2 regions of the Thioalkalivibrio sp. AKL12 genome follow, and region 1 is predicted to be linked to the other one. Evidence: riboswitches for the same ligand, from Rfam matches in the RefSeq annotation. Region 1 holds a riboswitch; the other holds the start of a gene.

Region 1 (3,761 bases):
CGAGGCGCGCGATCAGCTGATGCAGGCGCAAAGCCGCTACACCAACGCCGTGGAACGCTGGGAGGCCCTGCGCCGGGCGCAGGTCGAGAAGCGCGGCGAGAAGCGCTGGTTCAAGCGCAGCGTGCGCGGCATCCGGGTGAGCGAGGAGCTGATCGAGCTGACCGACGACCAGAAGCTGAAACTGGCCAGCCACTTCTGCTCTTTCCTCAAGGAACTCAAGATCGAGCGCGAGGGTGACCTGTTTTACTTTGGCGGCTCGGCACTGGATGCGGAGACCGCCAAGCGGATCGGGATCCAGCTCGCCTTGATCATGGAGCCGCTGGTGGATCTTACGAATCCCAGTATCCAGCGCGCGATCTATGCCAACCCCGCGGCCTATCTGGGCGGGCTCTACGTGGGCATGAGCGCGGATGCTAAGGCAGGCCTGGGCTCGGCCATGGTGCGCAAGGTCCGGCAGGATCTCGGGCGCATGGCCGAGTGGCTGGCGCTGCGCCTCACACGCATTTATCACCTGCCATTGAGCGATCCCATGCGTGACTTCCTGGTCGATCACTACGGCGCCAATCGCGAGCGCCTGGACATGCTGGCCACCCACCCCGGGGACGAGTCGCATCCGGTGGCTTTACGCGCCGAGCGCTCCCCCGAGTTCGACGCCATGTTGCAGGACAAGACCTGGGGATTGCTGCTCAAGCGCGGGGCACGCTACTTGCACGCCGAGGAACGCCGCCGCCGGTGATCGGCGGCGACACGCGAGCCTGCCAGCGTCATGCGAGAGCGCCTGGTGGGTGGGTTGGAGGCTGGTAATTTTGCACCCAACTGTGTAGGGTTCGCTGCGTTCCTCGGTGCCCGACCAGGCCTGGCTTGGCGGGTTAAACGGGAAGATCGGTGAGTCTCCGACGGGCCGCAAGGCCCGGAGACGAATCCGACGCTGCCCCCGCAACGGTGATCGAGCGAGAGACCGCCAGTCGGTCTCTGATGGTCGCGGCCAGTGCCACTGAACATGATGTTCGGGAAGGCGCCGCACCGGACGCTCGTCAGCCCGGAGACCGGCCAGGGAATGATCGCGCGGCATGCGGCGGGCATGCGAGGCGGATGATCGTGCCGGGCCGTTCGCCGGTCCTGGCCGATCCCCCTCGTGTCTGTCTCCCCCTGTCTGCGCGATCCCGACGAATCAACGGCGTGCGGGCGGCTCGCCGGGAGACTCTACAAAATGAAACGCACAGCACTTTCCGCGGCCATCCTGCTGGCCACTAGTCCCGCCTTGGCGGACACACCGAATACCGACGATGCCCAGACGCTGGAGACCGTCCAGGTCACCGCCTCGCGCATCTCCCAGACAGTGGACGAGACGCTCGCTTCGGTGACCATCATCGACCGCGAAGAGATCGAACGCCTGCAACCCCTGCAGTTCACCGATCTGTTGGAGGGGCGCGCGGGGATCGAAACCTCCCAGAACAGCGCCTTCGGCAAGTCCACTTCGGTGTATACGCGTGGCACGAGTTCCGACCATACGCTGCTGTTGATCGACGGCGTGCGCATGGGTTCCGCGACGACGGGCGGCGCAAGCTGGCAGTTCCTGCCTCCGGAAGAGATCGAGCGGGTGGAGATCGTGCGCGGTCCGCGCACCAGCATCTACGGTTCCGATGCGATTGGTGGCGTGGTGCAGACCTTCACTCGCGAAGGCCGCAAAGGGCCTCCGAAAGTCAACGCGTTTGTCGGCGGTGGCAGTTTGAATACCCGCGAGGCCGGGGTTGGTGTCGCGGGTGGTACCGAGAGCACGAACTACAGTTTCTCGCTCAGCCACTTCGCGACCGACGGCATCAATGTGCAGGACGATGTCGGTGACGACGACCGGGATGGCTACGACAACACCTCGTTGGCAACCAAGGTCTCGCACCGTCTGGATAATGGCGTCGAGTTCTTCGGGAATATCCTTTATTCGGAGGGCACGACCGAATTCGACGGTACCGAAGATGAAACCGATTTTCGGCATGCCGCCCTTCGTGCTGGCTTGCGAGTGCCTGTAACCCCCCTTTGGGACACCGAACTCAGTGTTAGTCACAGTCGCGATGAGAACGATAATTTCAGCGAAGGCGTCTTTTCGTCGCGCTTCAATACGAAACGCGACGGCGTGGATTGGCGAAATGATTTCGAGATAATGGACCGTGTTTATTTGATTGCCGGGCTTGATGCATATGAAGACCGGGTCGATAGCACGGCTGATCACGTTGAAGATTCGCGCTACAACGTCGGTGCGTACTCGGTGCTGCGCACGGAAGTGGGTGACCATGACTTGGAGGGCAGTATTCGCCATGACACCAATGAGCAGTTTGGTAGAAAAGTAACCGGGCAGGTTGCTTGGGGAGTGCAGGCAACGGACGCACTGAGATTGCGTGCTTCCTACGGTACTGCCTTCAAGGCTCCAACTTTCAATGATCTCTATTTCCCAGAATCGTCGTCGTCATTCGGGACATATCGAGGTAACCCGGGGCTAGCTGCAGAGGAATCTGAGACCGTCGAGATTGGAATGCGTTACAGCGTCAGGGGCGTTCACCTTGATTTAAGCATTTTCGAGACCCATGTTGATGGTCTTATCCAATACCAGTGCGTTGCGAATTGTAACGACCTCAATCCGGCTACGGATGTGAACGAGCCTCGAAATGTTAATGAGGCACGGATTCGTGGGTTGGAGATCGAGGGAGGGCACGATATAGGAGCATGGAGCTCTCGTGCTGCGCTGACGCTACTGGATACAGAGAATCGAGACACTGGTAACGAATTGTCTCGCCGCTCTCCGGTGACTGCTCGCTTCGACCTCGATCGTCAATTCCAACGCATTTCTCTGGGAGCGTCATTAATCGCGAAGAGTCGTGCAAAGGAAGATCTTTTCGGTGGGGGGCAGGCACGTTTATCCGGCTACGGCCTACTGAATCTGCGCGCGAGCTATCAGATTGCGCCGGAATGGCAGCTGCAGGCTACGGTCAACAATGTGTTCGACAAGGACTACGAGACCGCCGGGGCGTACAACCAGCCGGGCCGGGCCGCGTTCGTGAAACTGCGCTACCAGCAGAGGTGATTCATGGGTAATCGACTTTCGAAGATTGCGACCCGTACGGGTGACGAAGGCCGGACTGGGCTGGGTGACGGCTCGCGGGTGGACAAGGATAGCCACCGGGTCGAGGCGTTTGGCGACGTGGATGAGCTGAATAGTGTCGTGGGCCGGTTGCTGGTCCACGACCTGCCGGAGGAGGTGCGGCGCTCGCTCGCGCTGGTACAGCACGAGTTGTTTGATCTCGGCGCGGAACTGGCAGTGCCAGGGCACCAGGCCCTCCCGGACGCTTCCGTGGAGCGGCTGGATGTGGAGTTGGAGTCCTTCAACGACGATCTGCCCGCCCTGAAGGAGTTCATCCTTCCGGGGGGGGGTCCCGCTACGGCCGACTGTCACATTGCGCGCACCGTCTGCCGGCGCGCGGAACGGCGTCTGGTGGCGCTTAACCACCACGAGGCATTGCGACCGTCTTCGCTGGCCTATATCAACCGGCTGTCGGATCTCCTGTTCGTGCTCTGCCGCGTCCTCGCTCGCCATGAAAACGGTGCCGAGGTCCTCTGGCAGCCGGCCAGCCAGCGCGGCTGACGCCTCTTCTGACGGGCGCCGCTCTGGCGGCGTCTCATTCCCATTGCAGCGGTTGCTGGCGTGTCGGGTATACGCCTCGCGACCTCTTGCCGTTTTTTGTCGGGAAGTCCCATGCGTTTCCGTGTTT
Region 2 (3,761 bases), on a different contig from region 1:
GACAGCAGGGCGCCCACGAAGGCCGCGGCCGAGACCGAGAACATGGACAGCCCCGCCAGCATCGCCAGCAAGGCGCCCACCGAGGCACCGCCGGAGAGCCCCAGCACGTAGGGATCGGCCAGTGGATTGCGTAGCAGGACCTGCATCAGCGCTCCGGCCAGGCCTAGCAACCCGCCGGCGGCGAACGCGGCCAGCGCGCGCGGCAGGCGCAGATCCAGTACCAGGGTGCTGTGCAGTCGCGAGGCCTCGCCGAAGAAGACACTCAGCAGGTCAGGGAACGGAATCTGCACGCTGCCGTAGGCCAGTGCCACCAGAACGGAGAGCACAGACGCGGGTAACAGCACGCCCAGGGCCAGGAGGAACGAACGGGTCAAGCGGTAGCCCTCCGCTCCAGGCGGGTGAAGCGGTAGGTTGCCGGAACGGCGGGAGCGCTGCCTTCAGCGCACGTACAACGCTCCTTCATTGGTGTCCCGCGATATCCTTTCCGAGAGACTGCGAGGCGGACCGTCATGGTCATGGGGCGGGACGGCGTGCGCGGGCGCGTTCGAGTTCTTCGCACATCAGGGCGGTGCCTTCCGCGATGCGTCCGGTATGGCGTTGCAGGAGCGAAGGGGGAATGAAGAACAGATTGTCGCGCTGGACCGCGGTCATATCCTCCCATTGGCCCCAGGCGACCACCCAGTCGGGGCGGTCCTCGCCCATGCCGCCGCCGATGATGACCTCGGGGTCGGCATCCAGTACGGCTTCGCGGCCAATGCGTGGCACCAGGCGGTCGAGATCGCCGAACACGTTCACGCCGCCACAGACGGCGATGGCCTCGGCGATCAGGTGGTCGTCATTGACCGTCATCAACGGTTGCTCCCACACCTGATAGAACACGCGAATCGGGTCCCGGTCGCCGTACGTGGCGCGGAGCGCGTCCATTCGGCCCAGGAAGTCCTCTGCCGCGGCCTCGCCCTGGTCATGCGTGCCGGCGAGCGTGGCCATGCGCCGCATGCTCGAGGCCACACCCTCGAAGCTGCGTGGTTCCGATACGTACACCGGCAGTCCCAGTTCGCGCAGGCGTTCGACCTGAGAGGCGGAGTTGCCGCTCTTCCACGCGATCACCAGATCGGGGTCCCTTTCCAGTACCCGTTCCAGGTCAATCCGGCTGTAGCCGCCAATCCGCGGGATGGCCTCCGCCTCGGGCGGATAATCGCTGTACTGCGTTGCGCCCACGATGCGGTCCCCCGCACCCACGGCAAACAGCACCTCGGTGATGTGCGGCGCCAGGCTGACGATGCGCTCGGCAGGCTGCTCCAGATGGACCTCGCGGCCATCGTCGTCAGTGACCGTGATTGAGTCCGCCATTGCGATCAGCGGGGTTGAGAGCAGGCCCAGGAGGCAAGCGAGCAGTGGAGTTCGGAAAGTCCAGAATTGCATGATTTTACAGTCGCATTGGATTGATTGTTCAAGCGCCTTCGAGCCGGCTGGGGAGCCGCCACTTGGCGCTGGACTAGCGGGGCATCATAGCAGCAAGCCTGGGGCGCCTCGGAGCGTCAATTGGTCGGCAGTGGGCTTGCCGCGTATGATTGGCGGCTTGCTACCAGGTGCCCGGGCGACTGATCGCGCGGGTTAAACGGGAAGTCGGTGCAGGCGCGAGATCCTCCGCAGCCCCATTCCGACGCTGCCCCCGCAACGGTAAGCGAGTGGGTTCGAGGGGTGCTTCCGCAGGCCGCTCGGACCTCGACAAGTCGAAAGCCACTGGGCCGAACGCGGCCCGGGAAGGCGACTTGCCGCCCCGGGTTGCCGGGGCCTCGCGAGCCCGGAGACCGGCCTGGACGATGTTTCTGCGACCGCGCGGTGGGCGAGGGTCGGTAGGTGCGGGCCCCCTGTGGCCGCACCCCGATCCCTCTGCATCCGCGTCGTGTCCCCCTGACGGTAAGCCGATGCAGTCCGAGTTGCCCGCCAATGAGAACCCTTCCTGCCCGGGCGCTGATGCCGGGGGTTCGGGATTTGCCCAAGATGAGCTTGCGGCCGTCTATCGCGTGATCGCGGAACGCCGGGATATGCGCCATTTTCGGCCGGACCCGGTCGATCCAGCGGTGCTGCGGCGGCTGCTGGAGGCGGCGCATCGCGCGCCGAGCGTGGGGTACATGCAGCCCTGGCGCTTCCTGCGCATTACCGACCCGGCGGTGCGCGAGGCGCTCCACGCCCACGCGGCGGATGAACAGGCGCGCACCGCCGAGGCCTGTGGCGAGCGCGCGGCCGACGTGCATCGCTTGAAGCTGGAGGGCATCCGCGAGGCGGGCGAGTTGCTGGTCGTGGCCCTGACCGATGGCCGCGAGCGCTACGTGCTGGGCCGGCGGACGCTCCCCGAGATGGACCTCTGTTCGGCCGCGTGTGCGATCCAGAACCTGTGGCTGGCCGCCCGCGCCGAGGGCCTGGGCATGGGCTGGGTTTCCCTGTTCGATCCGGACTGGCTGGCCAATCGGCTGGACATGCCCGAAGGCGGGTACCCCATTGCCGTGCTGTGCCTCGGGCATGTCGAGCGCTTCTATGACCGGCCGATGCTGGAAACGGCGGGCTGGGACAGCCGCCGCCCGCTGGAAGACCTGGTGTTCCAGGATCGCTGGGGTGCGCCGTGCGAGCTGGCTGCGTCCACGGACGCCCGGGAATCCGCCGCGCGTCCGGATGGGCCATCCGGAGGTGGCGACACATGAGTACCTTTCTGATCTTGATCGGCGCCCTGATCCTGGACCGACTGTTTGGTGACCCACGGCGGTTCCATCCGCTCGCCGGATTCGGCCAGCTCGCGTCCTGGGCCGAATCCCGCTGGCATGCGCCCAGTCGTGTACGCGGAGCGCTCCTTCTCGCGGCGCTGGTCCTGCCCTGGGTGGCGCTGGCCGCACTGGGCGCCTCGCTGGCCTGGGGCTGGGTTCTGACGGTGGCGATCCTCACGCTGGCAATTGGCTGGCGCAGCTTGGACGAGCATGCGGAGGTGGTGGCCGAGGCCCTGGAAAAGGATGACCTGTCTGGGGCGCGCACCGGTGTCGGCATGCTGGTCAGTCGCGACACGGCGGCCCTGGACGCGCGCGGGGTGAGTGGCGCGACCATCGAGTCGGTGCTGGAGAACGGCAACGACGCGCTGTTCGCCACGATCTTCTGGTTTCTGGTGGCTGGCGCGCCGGGCGTGGTGGCCTATCGGCTGGTGAACACGCTGGACGCGATGTGGGGCTATCGCAATGACCGTTTTCGCTCGTTTGGCTGGGCTGCCGCGCGCCTGGACGATGCGATGAACCTGATCCCGGCCCGCCTGACGGCGCTGGGCTATGCCCTGGCCGGGCGCGGCCGGGACGCGCTGCAGTGCTGGCGCGAGCAGGCCGCCGGCTGGAAGAGCCCGAATGCGGGTCCGGTGATGGCGGCGGGGGCGGGTGCGCTGGGTGTGGTCCTGGGGGGAGCGGCACCCTATGGCGGGCAGCGCGAGTGGCGACCCCGCCTGGGGATGGGCCGCATGCCCGACGCGGCAGGCATTCGCCAGGCGGTTGAGCTGCTGGATCGTGCGCTGGCCATCTGGATGGCCTTCATTGTGGCCGGGGTGATTGTCGTTGTCCTGTTCTGAGGCCCAATCGATGCAGACGCCGGAGCCGCAGGTACTGATCCAGGTGCACGGGGGCGGTATCCGTCAGGCGGCTGCGCGCTACGGGATCCCCGAGGCCGACTGGCTGGATCTCTCCACGGGCATCAACCCGCATGGCTACCCCGCGGGCGAGCTTCCGCCA

What was found. A riboswitch is a leader RNA that binds a small molecule or an ion and turns the genes downstream of it on or off. The one in region 1 is predicted to bind cobalamin.
Region 2: another riboswitch for cobalamin. It lies ahead of bluB (5,6-dimethylbenzimidazole synthase); the one in region 1 lies ahead of D579_RS0104385 (TonB-dependent receptor domain-containing protein).

Annotation. Positions count from the first base shown of each region.
Region 1 is NZ_KB898892.1:144,501-148,261, forward strand. Features, by position in the region: gene D579_RS0104380 (hypothetical protein) at 1-736, shown strand, start outside; cobalamin riboswitch at 824-1,070, shown strand; gene D579_RS0104385 (TonB-dependent receptor domain-containing protein) at 1,211-3,076, shown strand; gene D579_RS0104390 (cob(I)yrinic acid a,c-diamide adenosyltransferase) at 3,080-3,634, shown strand; gene D579_RS0104395 (cobaltochelatase subunit CobN) at 3,746-3,761, shown strand, end outside.
Region 2 is NZ_KB898899.1:114,674-118,434, forward strand. Features, by position in the region: gene D579_RS0110305 (iron ABC transporter permease) at 1-374, opposite strand, end outside; gene D579_RS0110310 (cobalamin-binding protein) at 514-1,350, opposite strand; cobalamin riboswitch at 1,571-1,835, shown strand; gene bluB (5,6-dimethylbenzimidazole synthase) at 1,929-2,702, shown strand; gene cbiB (adenosylcobinamide-phosphate synthase CbiB) at 2,699-3,601, shown strand; gene cobD (threonine-phosphate decarboxylase CobD) at 3,612-3,761, shown strand, end outside.